3 regions of the Thiohalorhabdus sp. genome follow, and region 2 is predicted to be linked to each of the others. Evidence: riboswitches for the same ligand, from Rfam matches in the RefSeq annotation. Region 2 holds a riboswitch; each other region holds the start of a gene.

Region 1 (6,064 bases), on a different contig from region 2:
CATATCGTTGTCGTGGACCATGACCCGGCCCGGGGCCTCGCCCCAGCCGTGCAGGCCCTCGATACCGGTGTCCCGCAGTCCGGCCACCAGCTCTTGCGCTCGCTCCCAGCTCGCCTCCTCCCGCTCATCCAGCAGCGCCTCATACTCCGCGCGCAGCTGGTCCAGCAGGTCGCGGGCCCGCCCGGCGGCCCGGTGGTCCGTCCCTTCCAGCAAATGGCGAAGATCACCGTGCATGCGCTCCAGGAGATCCCGGCCCAGCTCCAAGCGCCCCTCCCGCTCGGCGGCACGCAGTGTCTCGTGCAAATACCCCAGGGGGCCATCGCGCATCTCGGCGCGAATGGCGTCGGGAAGTCCGGCGAACCATTCCTCATAGTCCGCGGCGGAGAGGGAGGGCACCTCACCGTGCAGACGCGCCAGCTCCTCGCGATCCTCGGGCAGGTTCACGCCGCGCTCCTGCATCCGCTCCAGCAGGTCCTCATGTGATTCGGGAAGCGGGCCGGTGGTATAGCCGGCCTTTTTGAGGTTGCGCAGGATGCGCAGCAGGGAGCGCGGCACGTCCAGATTGTCGGCGCCGATGTTGTGGCGGCCCGGCGGGTGGTTGTAGTAGAGGACGCCAATGCGCTTGTCGGCGTTATCGGTGCGCCGCAGGTGGACCCAGCGGGTCGCCCGCTCCGCCATGGCGGCCACCTCCCGGTCCACGGGACGGGTGGTGGCGAAGCGCAGGCCGGTACGCGAATCGGTGTGGGCGGGCCGGGCCGCGGCGAGGACCAACGGCTGGCCGACGCCCTGCAGCTCCGGCATGCCCACGCGGTAGTGGATGGAGTCCTGGGGCAGACCGTCCGCGGAGATCCGCCACTCCTGGCGGGTGCGGTCGGTGAGGCGGATGCCCTTGAGCACGGGAACGTCCAGCCCGTTAAGGGTCTCGGTAACCGCCTCGCGGCCATCGCTCCCACCCACCACGAAGTCCTGCAGGCTGATGACCGCCCCCAGCTCCGCAGGGGCGCTGACCTCCTCCAGACGCTCCACGGCCTGCTTGCTGGCCTCACCCCAGCGCGCCAGAACGGCGAAGCAGGCCGGACCCCGCTCTTCCACGGCCCCGCACAGGCTATCCAGCAGCGCACGGCTGCCCGCCTGATCGCCGTCGTCGTAGGCCAGCACGGCCACCGCCGGCTCGCCCTCGGGCAGGTCCAGCTCGTCGGCGGCCACCACCTGGCCGTCCCGGTAGTAGCGCAGGGGCTCCGCCGGGGCCGGCGGCGCTGCCTCCACATCCACCCCGCCTTCGGAGAGTAGCCAGGCCATCATCTCGGCGGTGTTGTCCGCCCCGCGTCCCCGCCAGTAGGCCCGGCCCCGCAGCCAACCGGCCTGCTCCGGATGCTTGGCAGCCAGGTCTTGGGTGAACTCCAGGGGGTCGTCGTCCGCCTCGGGGTCGGCGCTGATCACCTCCAGCCCCTCTCCGGACAGTTCGGCCAGGGGGTGCTCCCCGTCGAGCCGCGAGGCACGCACCAGGGAGCGGGTGCTGCTGACGATCAGTACCGGCGCCTCATCCGGCGGCGGGGATTGACGCAGAAGCCGCTCCAGGCGCGCGGCGGCCTCGTCAAACACCCCCGCCATGAACACGGCATCGGCCCCGGACCACAGTTCGGCGACCTCGGCGTCGGAGAGCTCCGAGAGCTGGGCCGGGGTTCTCAGCACCACCTCGTGGTCGGGGTGCTCCTCCAGATGGCGGTGGGCCCCGGCGGCGGCCACCTCCGCCGAGCGCTCCGAGACCACGCCCACCAATTTGGCGGCTTGTCCTGGGCCGGCCGTTAGCAGGGCGATAAGCCCCAGGGCCAGGCCGAGGAACGACTTGAGGGCGGCGCGGTGAGCCGCACACTGAGGGGACATGAAGCCTCCGCTGCACCGGTTTCAGGGTCGTGCAATTCCGGGCAGCGCGGGGGAAGCCGGTGGAAGGGCAGCGGCGCGTTGGGCCGGCCTCCGCACGTCGCGCCCCGCGACGCCGTCGGATCGGTGCTCCAGGCCGGTCTCCGGGCTGACGAGCTGGCGGAAGGCCGCCGGGCGATTCGCCTTCCCGCGCCCGCAGGCACAGTGGCAAATGACCGCCCAACACTCGCTTACCGTTGCGGGGGCAGCGCCGGTTCGGCTCAGAGGGCCGTCCGGACTTCCCGTTTCACCCCGGGCCAAAGGCCCTGGGGAACCTGGAGCGGATCGGTTGGCATCCCCGGCCTAGGACCCGGGGATTCCCGATAGCCTAAGGGGGCTCCGGTGAAGGGTCAACCGCGAGGATGGCCCGCTCGCGGGAGGGCCATTTCGTCCCTTCGCGGCGGCACCGGAAACGGGACGGGACCTACTCGCGGTCATGGAATCCCCGGGCGCCGGCCTCGCCCTGTTCCCGGCTCGCCCAGGGCAGCCTCCCCTCGATCTCCAGGTGCAGGGCCAGGACGAGGAAAGTCCGGATCAGGATGATCAAAGCGAGCATGAGGACGCTGTTCAGGGTGTAGTCGATGGCTACGGTCTTGATGATGTCGGCGGCCACCAGGAACTCCAGCCCCAGGATCAGGCCGCGCACGCTGCGCTGGCGGTAGTCCTGGTAGGCCTGATGGGAGGACCGGTGGCGCAGACGGACCAGATAGACGGCGGTGGCCACGATGAACCCGCCCAGGATGACCGCGATCCCCGCCCCTTCCAGGATCTGAACCAGGGCATTGACGATCTCCCGGAAGCCCATGGCCGACCCTCACCCAACCGGCCAGGCGGGGCCGAGCCCCAGGGACAGGGCGCTCACCAGGAGACGGGAACGGTTCATGCGTGCCTCGCCGCGCCGGGCCAGCCCTGGAGGCCGCCGAACCGGCAGCCGAAGGCGAGCAGGCCGGTCAGCCCCACCAGGGAGACCAGTAGAAACAGGGCAGGCCGGTTCGGCCGATCCGTCCTCCGCCATGGGTTCTCCGAGGAATGGATAGCGCCCCCCTGGTGTCCCAGGGAGGCTTTCCGGGTGGTGGGCCTTGCCGCTCAGGCGACCTCCTCAGCGGCCATGTTGGCCAAGCCGCTATAACCGTTCCAGACGATGTCATCGAGCGCCTCGTGGTTGCGGGGGATTGATGGATTCAACCGCGGTTTATCCCCTCGACTCCCCGCCCTGGACCGCCCCCGGATGGAAATGCTCCGAGAAGTATTTCTCCCCACCGTCGCAGAACAGGGTGACCACGGTATTCAGCTCGGGCCGATCCCGTTGGAGCTTCTTGGCCGCAAGCAAGTGGGCCCCCGAGCTGGGCCCCACGAAGCAGCCGTGCTGCTGGGCAATCCGCCGCATCTCGCTCACCGCCTCGGCACTGGAAACGGCCTCCAGGCAATCCACCTCGTCCCGATGGTCCTGGAGGATCTGTGGCACAAAGCCGTCGGAGATCCCCTCGATCTGGTGGCGGCCCACCGTTCCGGTGGCGATGGTGCGGGACTCCGTCGGCTCCACCCCCACCACCAGGCAATCCGGATTGACGGCCCGAAAGGCCTGCCCCAGACCCACCAGGGTGCCGCCGGTACCGATCCCGGCCACCACGGCATCGGGCACGGCGCCCTCGGGGAGCTGGTGCAGGATCTCCGGGCCCAGCCACGTCCGGTTCTCCTCCACGTTCCATGCGGAGGCGAACTGGCGGGGACAGAAGTAGCCCTCGATCTCGCCCAGCTCCTGCGCACGGGCCAGGGCCTCGTTGACATGGAAGTCCCCCACTTCCATCACCTCCGCCCCGAGTGCCCGGGAAAGGGCCAGGCGCTCCGAGCTGATCCCCGCGGGCTGAACCACCAGCATGCGGTATCCCTTCACGGCCGCCACCATGGCCAAAGCGTTGCCGGTATTGCCGCTGGAGGCCTCCACGATGGTATCGCCCGGGCGCAGGTGACCCGCCTCCTCGGCCCGCTCGATAATGTGCTTCGCGATGCGCGCTTTGATCGAGCCGGACGGATTCAGGAACTCCAGCTTGCACCACACCTCCTCAAGATGGGCCAAGGGCGTGTTCCCGATCCGCTCCAGTACCGTGGCCGCCCCCCTCCTTTGCATCGGACGGAAGTCAGTACTGAGAATGCTGTCCATTGGTCTCCCCACTACTGGCGGTCAAGGGTACTGAAGTCCCACCTTACCCTCTCTGGTAGGGAAAGACTGCCGGCCAAGCCGAATTTGGAAAATTCGAGTTTTTTGAAGCTGACCATTGAGCTTCGTCTATGGATGATGAGGGGTGCACCCCCGGGACCGGCTCGGGAGGAGGGAGCGGATGCCCTCCTCCACCATGAAGGGCTGGGGGGACGGCTGGACACGGGAGTGCAGCCGCTTGAAGAGGCCAGGGGGCGGCACGGGCCGTAATTGGCGGCAGTAACCACCGCCGTCTTCAGGAGTCTGGGTGTGAGGCCGTCCAGATCCCCGGCCCGCTTCCCAAGGCGCTCCAGGCTGCCGGAGATCCCCCGGTGAGAGCCGAGGGGGGATTGCCTGCCCCGTCGCCGGCTTAACCGGCCGGGAGCAGGCGCCGCACCCGCTCCAGCCGCTCTTCCAGCTCCGCCGCGGAGTCGGCACGCACGGTGATGTGCCCCACCTTGCGGCCGGGCCGGGAGTCCTTGCCGTAGAAGTGGAGGTGGGCGCCGGGGACGGCAAGGACGTCGGCGCGCTCGGGCAGGGCGCCGATCAGGTTGAGCATGGCGCTGTGCCCCACCGGGTCGGTGGCGCCCAGGGGCAGGCCGCAGACGGCGCGCAGGTGGTTCTCGAACTGGCTGGTCTCGGCGCCCTCGATGGTCCAGTGGCCGGAGTTGTGGACGCGGGGGGCCATCTCGTTGGCGAGCAGCCGGTCCCCGTCGTCGAACAGCTCCAGGGCCACGGTGCCCACGTAGTCCAGGCGCTCCAGCAGGCGGGCGGCGTAGTCCATGGCCTCCGCCTCGCGGGGGTCGCCCGGCCGGGGCCGGGACGCGCGCAGGATGCCCTGCTCGTGGTGGTTCTCGGAAAGGGGGTAGAAACGCTGCCCGCCGTCGCCCCCGCGGACGGCGATCAGGGACACCTCACGCTGGAAGGCCACCACCTCCTCCAGGATCAGCGGCACCCCACCGATCCCGTCCCAGGCGGCCTCCACGTCGCCGGGCTCGCGCAGCACCGCCTGACCCTTGCCGTCGTAGCCCAGGGTGCGGGTCTTGAGCACCGCGGGCAGGCCGAGGTCGGCCACGGCCGCCTCCAGGTCCGCCCGGGAATCCACGGCGGCGAAGCGGGCGGTGGGGATGCCCAGCTCCCGGAACAGGGTCTTCTCGTTGAGGCGGTCGCGGCCCGTGGCCAGGGCCTGCGGGGCGGGATGGACGGGCACCCGACCCGCCAGCTCCGCGGGGGCGGCCTCCGGCACCTGCTCGAACTCGTAGGTGACCACATCGGCCCAGTCCGCCAGCCGTCCCAGGGCCCCGGAATCGTCGAAGTCCCCCCGGATGTGGCCGGCCACCGCCGCCCCGCAGGGCGCCTCCCCCGGGTCGAGGACGGTGGTCTCCAGGTCCAGGGGGTGCCCGGCCAGGGCCAGCATGCGGCCGAGCTGCCCGCCGCCCAGGATGCCGATGCGCACCTCAGCCCTCCTCGCGCGGATCGGGCCGCGCCAGGACTTCCTCGGCCTGCTCCCGCCGGTAGTCGTGCAGGGCCTGGCGGATCCCGGGGTGCTTGTTGCCGAGGATGCTCGCCGCCAGGAGGGCCGCGTTGACGGCCCCGGACCGGCCGATGGCCAGGGTGCCGGTGGGCACCCCGGCGGGCATCTGCACGATGGAGAGCAGGGAGTCCACGCCGTTCAGGGCCTTGGACTGGACCGGCACGCCGAGCACGGGGAGGGCGGTCTTGGCGGCGGCCATGCCGGGCAGGTGGGCGGCTCCGCCGGCGCCGGCGATGAGCACCTCCAGGCCGCGCTCCTCCGCCTCCCCGGCGTACTCGAACAGCAGGTCCGGAGTTCGGTGGGCGGAGACCACGCGCACCTCGTGGGGCACGCCGAGACGCTCCAGCGTCTCCGCGGCATGCTGCAGGGTCTCCCAGTCGGAGGCCGAGCCCATGATCAGGCCTACCAGCGGT
Region 2 (6,064 bases):
AAGGCCGGGGGCGCTGCCATTGCATTCCTGTTCTTCTTGCTTGGCGGTCTTGGCGTCCTTGGCGGTTCGCGTTTGTTTTCAGCCGTTCACCGCCAGGATCACGTGCGAGGCCTTGATCAGGGCGCAGGCCGCGACGCCCTCGGCCAGGCCCAGGGTGGCTAGGCTGTCGTTGGTGATTACCGCGGAAACCGTGTTGCCGCCACCCAGCCGGAGGGTAACCCCGGCCTCCACCTCGCCTTGATCGATCCGCTCCACGGTCCCGCATAGCCGGTTGCGCGCGCTGGTTCGCAGCCCCGCCTCCTCTCCGGTCAGGATGATGTGGGTGGCCTTCACCAGGGCCAGCACCTCGGCACCCTCGGCCAGGGCCAGCTCCCGGACGCTTTGGTTGGTGATCACCGCCACCAGGGGCTCCCCGCCGCCCAGGCGCAGCACCACTTCCGTATTCACGGAGCCGGGCTGGATGTCCGTTATCCGGCCCCACCACTGGTTCCGCGCGCTCGTCCGCATGGCCAACCTCCCCATCAGGGCCCGCAGCCGCTCCGGGTCGCCGGACTCGGCCGCCAGCATCTCCAGGAACCGGGTGTAGGCGGCCTCAGCGGCCCGGAACTCCTCGATCATCCGCCGCCCGTGCTCGGTCAGGCGGGTTCCGCCGCCGCCCCGGCCCCCGGTGACGCGCTCCACCAGGGGCGCATCGGCCCGGTTGTTCATGGCCTCCACCATGTCCCAGGCCCGTTTGTAGCCCATGCCCATGGCCCGCGCCGCCTTGGCCATGGAGCCTAGCTCGTCGATGCGCTCCAGCAGCTCCGCGCGACCCTGGCCGAGGAAGCCCTGATTCTCCTTCTCGAGCCAAAGACGGCCGGCGGGACGGGTGGGGACCGATGGGGGCACGGGGCGCTGCTCCGGGGACGCGCTTTCGTTATATTCGAGCAGATATAACGCTAGACGGCAAGCCACGGGGCCGCAGGGATTCCCTGGCAGGCCGGCTTTCCGTACTGTGGCTGGAAGGGAGCGCCAACCTACACCCTAAACCCTGGGAGAAATGGGAATGGGAAAGGCGGGTGATGAAGCCAAGCCCCGGGTGGCCGTGCACAAGTTCAGCTCCTGCGACGGCTGCCAGCTGGCCTTCCTGGACCTCGGCGAGGCTCTGGTGCGACTCGCCGAGCTGGTGGACTTCGTCCACTTCGCCGAGGCCGGGCCGGTGGCCCCCGAAGCGGAGACCGACATCGCCTTCGTGGAGGGCAGCATCTCCACGCCCGAGGAGGCGGAGCGGATCCAGAGGATCCGGGCCAACACCCGCTACCTGGTGCCCATCGGCGCCTGCGCCACCTCCGGCGGCATCCAGGCCCTGCGCAACCTCCACGACGGCAAGCAGTGGCTGGCGGACGTCTACCCCTCGCCGGAGTACGTGGAGAGCCTGGCCACCTCCACCGGCATCGCCGACCACGTGACGGTGGACTACGAGCTGTGGGGCTGCCCGGTGAACGGCCGCCAGGTGCTCGCCGCGGTGCGGGCTTTGTTGTGGGGGGTGGACCCGGTCCCGGAGCGGGACAAGGTCTGCATGGAGTGCAAGCGGGCCGGCCACGTCTGCGTTCTGGTGAGCCGGGGCCAGCCCTGCCTGGGGCCGGTGACGGTCACCGGCTGCGGCGCCCTGTGCCCCGCCTTCGGCCGCGACTGCTACGGCTGCTACGGACCGGCGGAGAACCCCAATCCCGATGCCCTCGGACGGCGCTTCGAGGGCCTGGGGCTGATGCGCGAGGACGTGGCCCGGCGCTTCCATTTCATCCACAGCCACCGCGAGCCCCTGCACGGCGCCGGCCTGCGCTGGGGCGCCGGGGGAGGCCCGTGAGCGACCCCACCCGCCGCATCGACATCGACGTGCCGGTGCTCGCCCGGGTGGAAGGGGAGGGCGCCCTGGAGGTGCACGCCGCGGGCGGCCGCATCACGGACCTCAAGCTCCGCATCTTCGAGCCGCCGCGCCTGTTCGAGCGCTTCCTGCAGGGGCGGGGCTACCACGAGGTGGCCGACGCGGTGGCGCGCATATGCGGCATCTGCCCGGTGGCCTACCAGATGAGCGCCGTGCAGGCCCTGGAGTCCATCTTCGGCGTGGAGCCCGGCGCCTGGGTGCGCGCCATGCGCCGAGTTTTCTACTGCGGGGAATGGATCCAGAGCCACGCCCTGCACATCCACCTGCTGGCCCTGCCGGACTTCTTCGGCTACGACAGCGCCCTGGCCATGGCCGCCGACCACCCGGAGGAGGTTCGCCGCGGCATGCGCCTGCAGGCCCTGGGCAACGAGCTCATGGCCCTGTTCGGGGCGCGGGCGGTGCACCCCGTAGGGGCGCGGGTGGGCGGTTTCCACCACGCACCAAAGGCCGCAGACGTTGCCGACCTGCGGGGCCGCCTGGAGGCCGCCGTCCCGGAGGCGGAGGCCCTGGCGCGCTGGGCGGCGGGATTCGGTCTGCCGGACAACGGCCAGGGATTCCCCTGCCTGGCCCTGCGCAACGGCGCCGACTACCCCATGAACCGGGGCCGGATTGCCGCTTCCACCGGCCTCGATGCCCCCGTGGCCGCCTTCGCCGACCACGTCACCGAGGAGCAGGTGCCCCACTCCACGGCCTTCCACGCCCGCCTGCACGGCGAGCCCTACCTGGTGGGCCCGCTCGCCCGGCTTAACCTAAACGCCGACGTGCTGCCCGCGCCCACCCGGGCCCTGCTGGCGGACACGGGACCGGCGCTGCCCTCCACCAACCCCTTCCACTCCCTGCTTGCCCGGGCCCTGGAGATCCACGCGGCCCTGGTGGATGCGGTGCGCCTGCTGGGCGACTACCGGGTCCCGGAACGGCCCTACGCCGAGGTCGCGCCCCGGGCCGGCACGGGGTACGGGGCCACCGAGGCCCCGCGGGGGGTCCTGTGGCACCGCTACGAGACCGACGACGCCGGGCGCGTGACGGCCGCCCGCATCGTGCCGCCCACGGCGCAGAACCAGGCGCGCATGGAGGACGACCTGCGCACCACCCTGGAAGCCCGCGGCCTCGACGCCCCGGACGACGAGCTGCGCTTCCTCGGCGAGCGGGTGATCCGCAACTACGACCCCTGCATCTCCTGCGCCACCCATTTCCTCGACCTCACCGTCCACCGCCAATGATCCCCGTGGCCGTGCTCGGCATCGGCTCGCCGTTCGGCGGCGACCGGGTGGGGTGGACGGTGGTGGAGGCCCTGCGGGCGGAGGCGGAAGCGTCCTGGCCGGCGGTGCGGCTCGCCGCCCTGGACCGTCCGGGCCCGGGGCTGCTGCCCCACCTGGAGGGCGTCGGCCACGCCGTGCTGGTGGACGCGGTGCGCAGCGGGGCCCCGCCGGGGACCCTGCACCGGTTCCGCCACCTGGACGAGCTGCCGGCGGCCGAGCCCCTGTCCTCCCACGGCTTCGGGCTGGCGGAGGCCCTGGCCCTCGCCGGGCGGGTGGGAGTCCTGTCGGAGTGGGTGGTGGTCGGGGTAGAGGCCGATGCGCGGACTCCACCCGCGGAGGCGGTGGTGGCCCGGGCCGCCCAGGCGGTGCGGGAGGAGGTAGCCGCCCGGATGTCCCCCTAGACGGTGACCCCCAGGCGGTCCAGCACCGCCGCCTGGCCGGGGCTCGTCAGCGCCAGCACCCGCACCAGCGCCGCCTCGCTCATGCCGTCGCGCAACCGGGCCCGGCAGAGCCGGTGGATGCGGGGGCCGTCCAGGTGGGGATCCTCCAGGGCCCGGCAGCGGCGCTCCAGCACCGCCTCCACGCGCTCGCGGGCCAGGGGGTCGGCGCCGGTGCCGGGGCGCCGCACCCAGAGGACCGGGCCCCGCCCCGCGCGGTACGGGCGGAAGAAGCGGGCCGCCAAGGGTTGGCCGGCCTCCAGCAGGACGGCCCACAGCTGGTCGACGAGGTCCTCCGGAGCCGGCAGGGCATCGGCCGGGAGCCGCTGCAGCAGGTCCTCCACCTGGGCGCTGATCCGCGCCTCGGCGGCCGGCCCGGTCCCTTCCTGCAGGCGCAGGACACGGCGCAGGTGATCGGTGGCTCGCTGGAGGGGGGAAACGGAGTCCAGGGAGGACGGGACGGCGGGGCCCACGCAGGGGCCCGGACGGGGGAAACGGCTGCTCATGGGATCTCCAATCGCCGCAAAAGCGCGTTATCGGTCGATTGGAGCCAACGCGGCGGGGCCGGGGCACGGGGGCGCGGCGGCCCGCCGGTCCCGGGAGCCCTGGTCCGGAATCCGGACGCCGGCGCGAAGGCTCGCGGGTTCCCGTCCCGTTGGGACGGGGTTCTCCGGCAGGTCTTCGGACTCAGGGGCAGCCTACGGCCGCGGCTTCCCACCCCGAAGGGCAGTGCCCGAGGTCGGCGACCTCGTGCGGCTTTCGTTCCCCAACACCGCTGCGCGTCAGTCCCGGATTCGCACCGGGTTCCCTCTTGCGACACCCAATATTTTGGGGGTGAACCGGAGATTGGACTCAAGATACGGGTAATGGCGGGGCGCTGGCAAGGGGCGTTGCAGGGATCCGGGAAATCCCCTAGGTTTTCGCGGTACCCGAGACCGCAGCCCCTGGAGGAACCATGCGCCCTGCCCGGACCCTGTCCCGCTTCCTTCTGCCCGCCCTGCTCCTGGCCGCATCCGCCGCTCACGCGGGGCCGGTGGCCGGCCCCAGTCTCTTCGGCGGCCTGGCCTTCCACGACAACCGCTTCAGCGACTCCCCCGCCGACCGGGACTACGCCAGTCACGGGGTCAATCTCGGGCTGGACTATCAGGTGCCGGTGCACGGCGCCTTCTCCTGGAACCCCTTCTTCAGCCTTGCCCTGGAGACCAGCGACGACTTGGCCGAAGACCCCTCCGTGCGCAACGCCATTCTCGGGCTGGAGGGGCGGGCGTGGTACCGCACCATGTTCGTGGGCGCCCACCTGGGCCTGCACCGCCAGGTGGTGGACGGCGACCGCTACACCCGGGAAGGCCTGGGCCCGGGTTGGGGCTTCAGCCTGGGCGTCCAGGGTCCCGGCGAGCTCTACACCATGGGCATGATCACCCGCGCCGAGGGCCTGGGGGTTTGGGACGGCCGGGACGTGGACTACACCGGTCTGCGCTTCCGCATCGGCTACCGGTTCCACTAGCACCCGGGGCCGGCCATGCCGGCTCGCGGCCCCCTGGACCTGCCTCCGGAAAGCTGACGGAAAGGGTCGGGAACTTCGCCCGGCCATGGGCATCCAAGTCAATAAGAAAACGCTAATACTCTAACGCTCCAGTGGCCCGCCCATAGCCGGGATCAAGGAGGTAGAACCATGATCTTCCGTCAGCTGTTCGAGCCCGAGACCTCCACCTACACCTACCTGCTGGGCGACGAGGAGACCCGCGAGGCCGTCCTCGTGGACCCGGTGGCCTCCATGGTGGACCGCGACCTGGCGGCCCTGGCGGAGCACGGCCTGACCCTGAAGTACGTCCTGGAGACCCACGTGCACGCCGACCATGTGGCCGCCGACACCGAGCTGCGCGAGCGCACCGGCTGCCGGGTCGGCCTGCCGGAGCAGAGCGGGGTGGACTGCGCCGACTTCCAGGTGCGCGAGGGCGAGCCCGTCGAGGTGGGTAGCGTGCGCATCGACCCCCTCTACACCCCGGGCCACACCGACGACAGCCACAGCTACGTGGTCGGGGACATGGTCTTGACCGGCGATACGCTGCTGATCGACGGCTGCGGTCGCACGGATTTCCAGAACGGCGACGCCGAGGCCCTGTTCGAGTCGGTGCGCAACAAGCTGTTCGCGCTGCCGGAGCGGACCCTGGTCTATCCCGGCCACGACTACAACCACCGCCATGTCTCCACCATCGGCCAGGAGAAGGAGCGCAACCCGCGCCTGGGGATGGACAAGAGCCGCGAGGAGTTCCTGGAGATCATGGCCAACCTCGACCTCCCCTATCCCAAGCGGATCGACGAGGCCGTGCCCGCCAACAAGCAGTGCGGCCGCAAGCACGCCGCCTGACCCTGCAAGGCCGTTTCTCCCCTCACGGCCGGGCGCCGGGGCAATTGCCCCGGCGTTTTTTTGCCCACCCTCACCC
Region 3 (5,319 bases), on a different contig from region 2:
CTGGGTCACCGGCCGGTCGCGCAGCGCCTCCACCCCGGTGGCGGCCAGCGCCCGGTCCACGGCGTAGGCGTCCGCGCTGCCCAGGCGCTGCCAGGGCCCAAGGTGGGGCAGCCGGCCCAGGGCCACCACCCGCTCCACGGGCAGCGGCCAGTGCACGGTGGCCGCCTGGGGCAGGTAGCCCAGCTCCCGGGCGCGGTCGCGGCCACGCATGCGGTCCAGGCGCGCGCCGTTCAGGCGCACCTCGCCCTGCTCCGGGGCGTGCAGGCCGGCCAGGGCGCGCAGCAGGGTGCTCTTGCCGGCACCGTTGGGACCGAGGATGGCGGCCACCTCCCCCGGCTGCAGCGTCAGGCTCACCCCGTGCACTACCGCCCGGCCGCCCTGGGCCAGGGTCAGGACCTCCGCTTCCAGGCTCAAACCGTCATCCTCCGCGTCTTGAGCACCAGGTGGAGGAAGAACGGCGCCCCCACCAGGGCCGTGACCACACCCAGCTTGAGGTCCAGGTCCGGGGAGAAGCGCAGTCCCAGATCGGCGAGCAGCAGCAGGATGGCGCCCCCCAGGGCGCTGGCGGGGAGCAGGCGGGCGGGCTGATAGCCCACCAGCGGCCGCAGCAGGTGCGGCACCACCAGGCCGACGAAGCCGATGCTGCCTGAGACCGCCACCCCGGCGCCCACCGCCAGGGTGGCCCCGGTGATGATGCGGAACCGCAAGGCGTTCAGGTTGAAGCCCAGGCTTCGGGCGGTCTCCTCGCCCATGCTCAGGGCGTCCAGGGCACGGCCGGCGGAAAGCAGCAGCGCCACCCCCGCGGCCATGAACGGCAGGCCCCAGGCCACGTGGTCCATGCCGCGGTCGGCCAGGGAGCCGAGCAGCCAGAACAGGATCTCCGTGGTGGCGTGGGGGCTGGGCGCCAGATTCAGGGCCACGGAGATGAGCGCACCGGCCAGGCTGGAGATGGCCACCCCGGCCAGGATCAGGGTCTGGACGTTGGCCTCCCGGCCGGCCAGGCCATAGAGCAGCACCAGCGACAGCAGGGCACCGGCCATGGCGGCGGCCGGCAGGGCCAGGGGCACGGCAGCGGCCACGCCGGTGTAGAGGGTGACCACGGCCCCCAGGGCGGCGGTGTTGGAGATGCCCAGTACCCCGGGCTCCGCCAGGGGGTTGCGCAGCAGGCCCTGCAGCCCGGCCCCGGCGATGCCCAGGCTCGCCCCCACGGCCACGCCGAGCAGGGTGCGGGGCAGGCGCAGCTCCTGGACGATGAGGGCCTCGGCGGTGGAATCCGGGGCCCACAGGGCCTGCCAGACCTGACCGGGGGCAAGGGCCACGGGGCCCAGCCCCAGGCTGGCCACGCTCAGAGCGAGCACCGCCGCCCCCAGCAGCGTCAGCAGCCAGCGTCCCGTCCCCCCATGGATCCCGCCGGGGGGTACGCCCCCGGAGGCTCGCATCCCGCTATCGGTACCCATGCCTGTCCTTTCTCCTCAAAGTCCCAGCTTCCCGGGGTCGGAGACCTGGATCCCGTAGGCATGCTCGGCCAGACGGGCCACTGCCTTGGCGTTGAACCAGCCACCGCAGTTCCAGAGTCGGCCCGGGAGCCACATGCGGGGCCGGCGCGTCTCCAATGAAGCGAAAACCGGGTGTTGCATCACCCCCTGCGCCAGGGAGGGCTCCGCATCGGCGAAGCCTGCCAGGATCAGGAAGTCCGGACGGGTGCTGACCAGGTGCTCCAGCGGGAACTCCTTGTAAGAGCCCGCCCCCACCTCACGCCCCACATTGCGCAGCCCGGCCGCCTGAATAAGGGTGTCCAGCAGGGCGCCCTCACCCACGGTCACACCGTTGGGCCGCACGGCCAGGGTCCGCAGCCGCTCCTCCGGAGGCGGCAGGCGCTCGGACACCGCCTCCAGCGTGCGGTCCATTCCGGCCACGAGCCGCTCCCCCCGCTCCGGGTGGCCCAAGAGCTCGGCCATCCTCCGAATGTTGTCGCGGATGGCGGGGAAGTCCTTGGGGCTGTCCAGGGTGACCACGCGGTACCCCAAATCATCCAGCCGTTCCCGCGTCTCCCGCTTGGTGTAGGGCCCGGAGACCACCAAGTCCGGATCCTGGGCCAGCACTTCCTCGGCGTGGCCGTGGTTCACCGAATATGCCGCGGCCTCCTCGGACATATAGGAGAAGGCCGGACTGCGCGCACGGTTGGAGACAGAGGCGATCTGCTCCGGATCCGCGAGCCCCAGCACCAGCTGGTCGGTGCAGGCGTTGATGGAAACCACGGTGGGCCGGTCGGCGGCCCCCGCCACGCCGGCCGGCATCCCCAGCAAGACCGCGGCGGCCAGGGCCGCCACGGTCCGAAGGAACAGGGGAACGGGCGCCCTGCGGACGCCCCCTTGGAAAGCGGGCCTAGTGCGCCCCATAGCTCAGGCTCACGAAGAATTCCCGGCCATGGGTGTTGTAGCCCTGCACCCTTTCGTAGTCCTTATCCAGGACATTGTTGGCCTCCACCTCCAAGCGCCAGGCATCCCCCAGGGCGCGGGAGCCCCGCAGGTGCAGGAGGGCGTAGCCGGGCATCTCCTGCTCGTCGGTGTTTTCCACCCCGTCGTAGCGCTTGCCCTTGGCCTCCACGGTGCCGCCGAAGGCCCACCGGTCCGTCCAGGTCTTCTGAACGTCCAGGGTGCCGCTGGCCTTGGCCCGACGGGGCAGCTGGTTGCCGGTTTCCTCGTCCTCGGGCTCCAGATAGGTCACCGAGGGACGCACGCGCCAGCCGCCCTTGTGCAGGTCCGCGGAGAGCTCGGCGCCGCGGATGCGGGCCTCGGCGAGATTCTCCGGGGTATCCACCCAGCCGTCATTATTGGTGTCCACGTTGACGATCAGCTCCTCCACCCGGGTCTCGAAGGCCCGCAGCTCCCAGCTCCCCCAGCCGGCCCGACCCTCCAGGCCCAGCTCCGCGGTGCGGGATTCCTCCGGTTTCAGATCGGGGTTACCGAAAAACCCAAAGCGGCCGTCCGGCCAATAAAGGTCATTAAAGGTAGGAGCCTTGAAGGCCGTGCCGTAAGAGGCCACCAGCTTCAAGCGCTCGGCAAGCCGGAAGCCCAGGTTCGCGTTGCCGGTGGTGTGCGCGCCGTAGGCCTCATTGTCGTCGTGCCGAAGGCCGAGGCCGACCTCCACCGGGCGCCAGTCGGCGAGCCACTGGCCGAACGCCGCCCGATTGTACCGGCTGTCCTCGGCGTACTCGCCACCGGACTCCAAATCGTAATCCAATCGGTCCTCCCGGAAATCGGCTCCCAGCACCAGCTCCTGGAAATCGGTGACATAGAGGCTGTTGCTCCACGAGGCCTCCTGCCGCCGGGTCCCGTGGAAGTCGGTCCGTTCGCCGTCCTTGAGGATCTCGCTCTCGTCCCGGCTCTCCCCGACCCGCAGCCGGGTGTCCCAGACGGCCCCCACGGACTGGCGGAAGGTCGCGGCGGCGGACTGCTGGACGATCTCGTCCTCCTGATCGGCATCGGGCTCCGATGGGCTATCGTATTCCGTGACTCCCTCGGCGCGCATGAAGTCCAGCCCCACCTCGCCCCCTGCCCAAAGCTCCTGCTCCAGGCTTGCCGACGCGGCGGTGCGCTCGTAGCCGTCATGGTCGGGGTTGCCTCCGTCCAGGGCGTCGATGCCCTCGGTGGCCACATGGTCCAGGCCCAGGCTGTAGCGGGTGTCGGCGCTGCCGCCCCGCACCCCGGCGCTAGCCTCGCGGTGCTCGTGGCTGCCGTAGCCGATTTCCGCATGGGGGTGGAACCCCTCCTCGCCCTGACGGGTGAAGATCTGGATCACCCCGCCCACGGCCTCGGCACCATACAGGCTGGAGCGGGGCCCGCGCACCACCTCGATGCGCTCGATCTGCTCCACCGGCAGGTGCTGGAAGGCCGCCTTGCCGGTGGTGGCCGAATTCTGCTTGATGCCGTTCACCAGCACCAGCACGTGGTCGCTGTTGGTGCCGCGCAGGAAGACGCTGGAGTCCTTTCCCGCCCCGCCGCTGTTGCTCATCTGCAGGCCCGGGACCCGCTGCTCCAGAAGGTCCTGGACACCGTGGGCGTTGCTGTTGGCGATGTCGTCCCGGTCGATCACCGTGGTGGCCGCCAGGGTCCGGGTGGGTTCCTGGGGGGTCCGGCTCGCGGTCACCAAGGTCTCTTCCAGCTGGGGCGGGGTCGCGGCGGTGGCGGGAACGAGGGGCAGGGCCGCGCCGAGCAGCACGGTTCCGGCGTACGGAAAACGGGAATGAAGCAAGTTGTCCTCCTGAGACGTGCACACCCGCACGGGCCGGGCACCTCGGAGGACTTCACAGGCGGGACGGGAAGGCGGAGGTCCGCGCCCGGCACCGCCCTCCGCAGCGCCGCAGCCGAAACCCCAGGCCGGTCTCCGGGCTGGCGAGCTGGCGGATCCCTTCGGACACCGCCGGGACAGCCGCCTTCCCGCGCTTTTGCGCAGTGGCATGAAGGCCGTCCCGTCACTCGCCTACCGTTGCGGGGGCAGCGCCGGCTTTGGCTCCCCTGGTCTCCCAAGGCGGGCCATACCGGACTTCCCGTTTCATTCCGCGGCCCTGCCGGGGCCGCGGAACACCTGAGGCGGGTTTTCTGGATTGTCATTGCCGGGCCACCCCGGCAAAAAGATGCCCAATAACCTACATGGGCCACCCGGGGACGTCAAAATCGGGCACCGGATTTCGGCCAGCAGCCGGAATCTCGGGGCATTGACCTGGACGCAACCGGCTCCTAAGCTTTCCTTACCGAAAAGTAAGGAATTTTCCCCAAGGTAAGGCCATGGAAGCGACCATCAGCAGCAAGGGCCAGATCACCCTGCCCAAGGATCTCCGGGACCAGCTCCATCTCCAGACCGGCGACCGGGTCACCTTCCTGGTGGAGGAGGACGGCTCCGTTCGGCTGATTCCCAAGCACCTCTCCATCAGGGATCTTCGGGGAAGCCTGCCGAAGCCGTCCCGGCCGGTGAGCCTGGAGGACATGGATCGGGCCATCGAGAAGGGCAGTGCAGGCGGATGATTGCCCTCGACACCAACCTCCTGGCCCGCTATCTGACGGAAGATCACCCGGAGCAGGCGGCAGCAGCGGCCCGCATCCTCGAGCAGGAATGCTCTCCCGAGCGGCCAGGCTTCGTGGCTCAGGTAGTGCTCTGCGAGCTGGTTTGGGTTCTGCGTGGGGCCTATGGCTACGACAAAGAACAGATCGCCAGCGTCCTGGAGCGCATTCTCACCGTGGCGGAGCTTACGGTGGAGAGGGAGGAAGTGGCCTGGCGCGCCCTGGCGGCATACCGCTCCGGGCCGGCCGACTTCGCCGA

The links. Region 2 has a riboswitch for cobalamin ahead of ACLFRB_RS10330 (hypothetical protein). Riboswitches for the same ligand answer to the same signal wherever they lie in the genome.
Region 1: linked by a shared signal. The riboswitch ahead of ACLFRB_RS04445 (cobaltochelatase subunit CobN) and the one ahead of ACLFRB_RS10330 (hypothetical protein) in region 2 are both predicted to bind cobalamin.
Region 3: linked by a shared signal. The riboswitch ahead of ACLFRB_RS04555 (TonB-dependent receptor domain-containing protein) and the one ahead of ACLFRB_RS10330 (hypothetical protein) in region 2 are both predicted to bind cobalamin.

Annotation. Positions count from the first base shown of each region.
Region 1 is NZ_JBKGZG010000012.1:25,964-32,027, reverse strand. It holds gene ACLFRB_RS04445 (cobaltochelatase subunit CobN) at 1-1,884, opposite strand, end outside; cobalamin riboswitch at 1,998-2,214, opposite strand; gene ACLFRB_RS04440 (DUF1622 domain-containing protein) at 2,345-2,725, opposite strand; gene ACLFRB_RS04435 (PLP-dependent cysteine synthase family protein) at 3,113-4,048, opposite strand; gene ACLFRB_RS04430 (5-(carboxyamino)imidazole ribonucleotide synthase) at 4,488-5,573, opposite strand; gene purE (5-(carboxyamino)imidazole ribonucleotide mutase) at 5,575-6,064, opposite strand, start outside.
Region 2 is NZ_JBKGZG010000049.1:4,071-10,134, reverse strand. It holds gene ACLFRB_RS10350 (TOBE domain-containing protein) at 79-888, opposite strand; gene ACLFRB_RS10345 (sulfhydrogenase subunit delta) at 1,046-1,846, shown strand; gene ACLFRB_RS10340 (Ni/Fe hydrogenase subunit alpha) at 1,843-3,144, shown strand; gene ACLFRB_RS10335 (hydrogenase maturation protease) at 3,141-3,584, shown strand; gene ACLFRB_RS10330 (hypothetical protein) at 3,581-4,126, opposite strand; cobalamin riboswitch at 4,275-4,479, opposite strand; gene ACLFRB_RS10325 (hypothetical protein) at 4,576-5,124, shown strand; gene ACLFRB_RS10320 (MBL fold metallo-hydrolase) at 5,293-5,988, shown strand.
Region 3 is NZ_JBKGZG010000012.1:49,187-54,505, reverse strand. It holds gene ACLFRB_RS04570 (ABC transporter ATP-binding protein) at 1-414, opposite strand, end outside; gene ACLFRB_RS04565 (FecCD family ABC transporter permease) at 411-1,439, opposite strand; gene ACLFRB_RS04560 (ABC transporter substrate-binding protein) at 1,473-2,285, opposite strand; gene ACLFRB_RS04555 (TonB-dependent receptor domain-containing protein) at 2,386-4,254, opposite strand; cobalamin riboswitch at 4,360-4,606, opposite strand; gene ACLFRB_RS04550 (AbrB/MazE/SpoVT family DNA-binding domain-containing protein) at 4,788-5,024, shown strand; gene ACLFRB_RS04545 (PIN domain-containing protein) at 5,021-5,319, shown strand, end outside.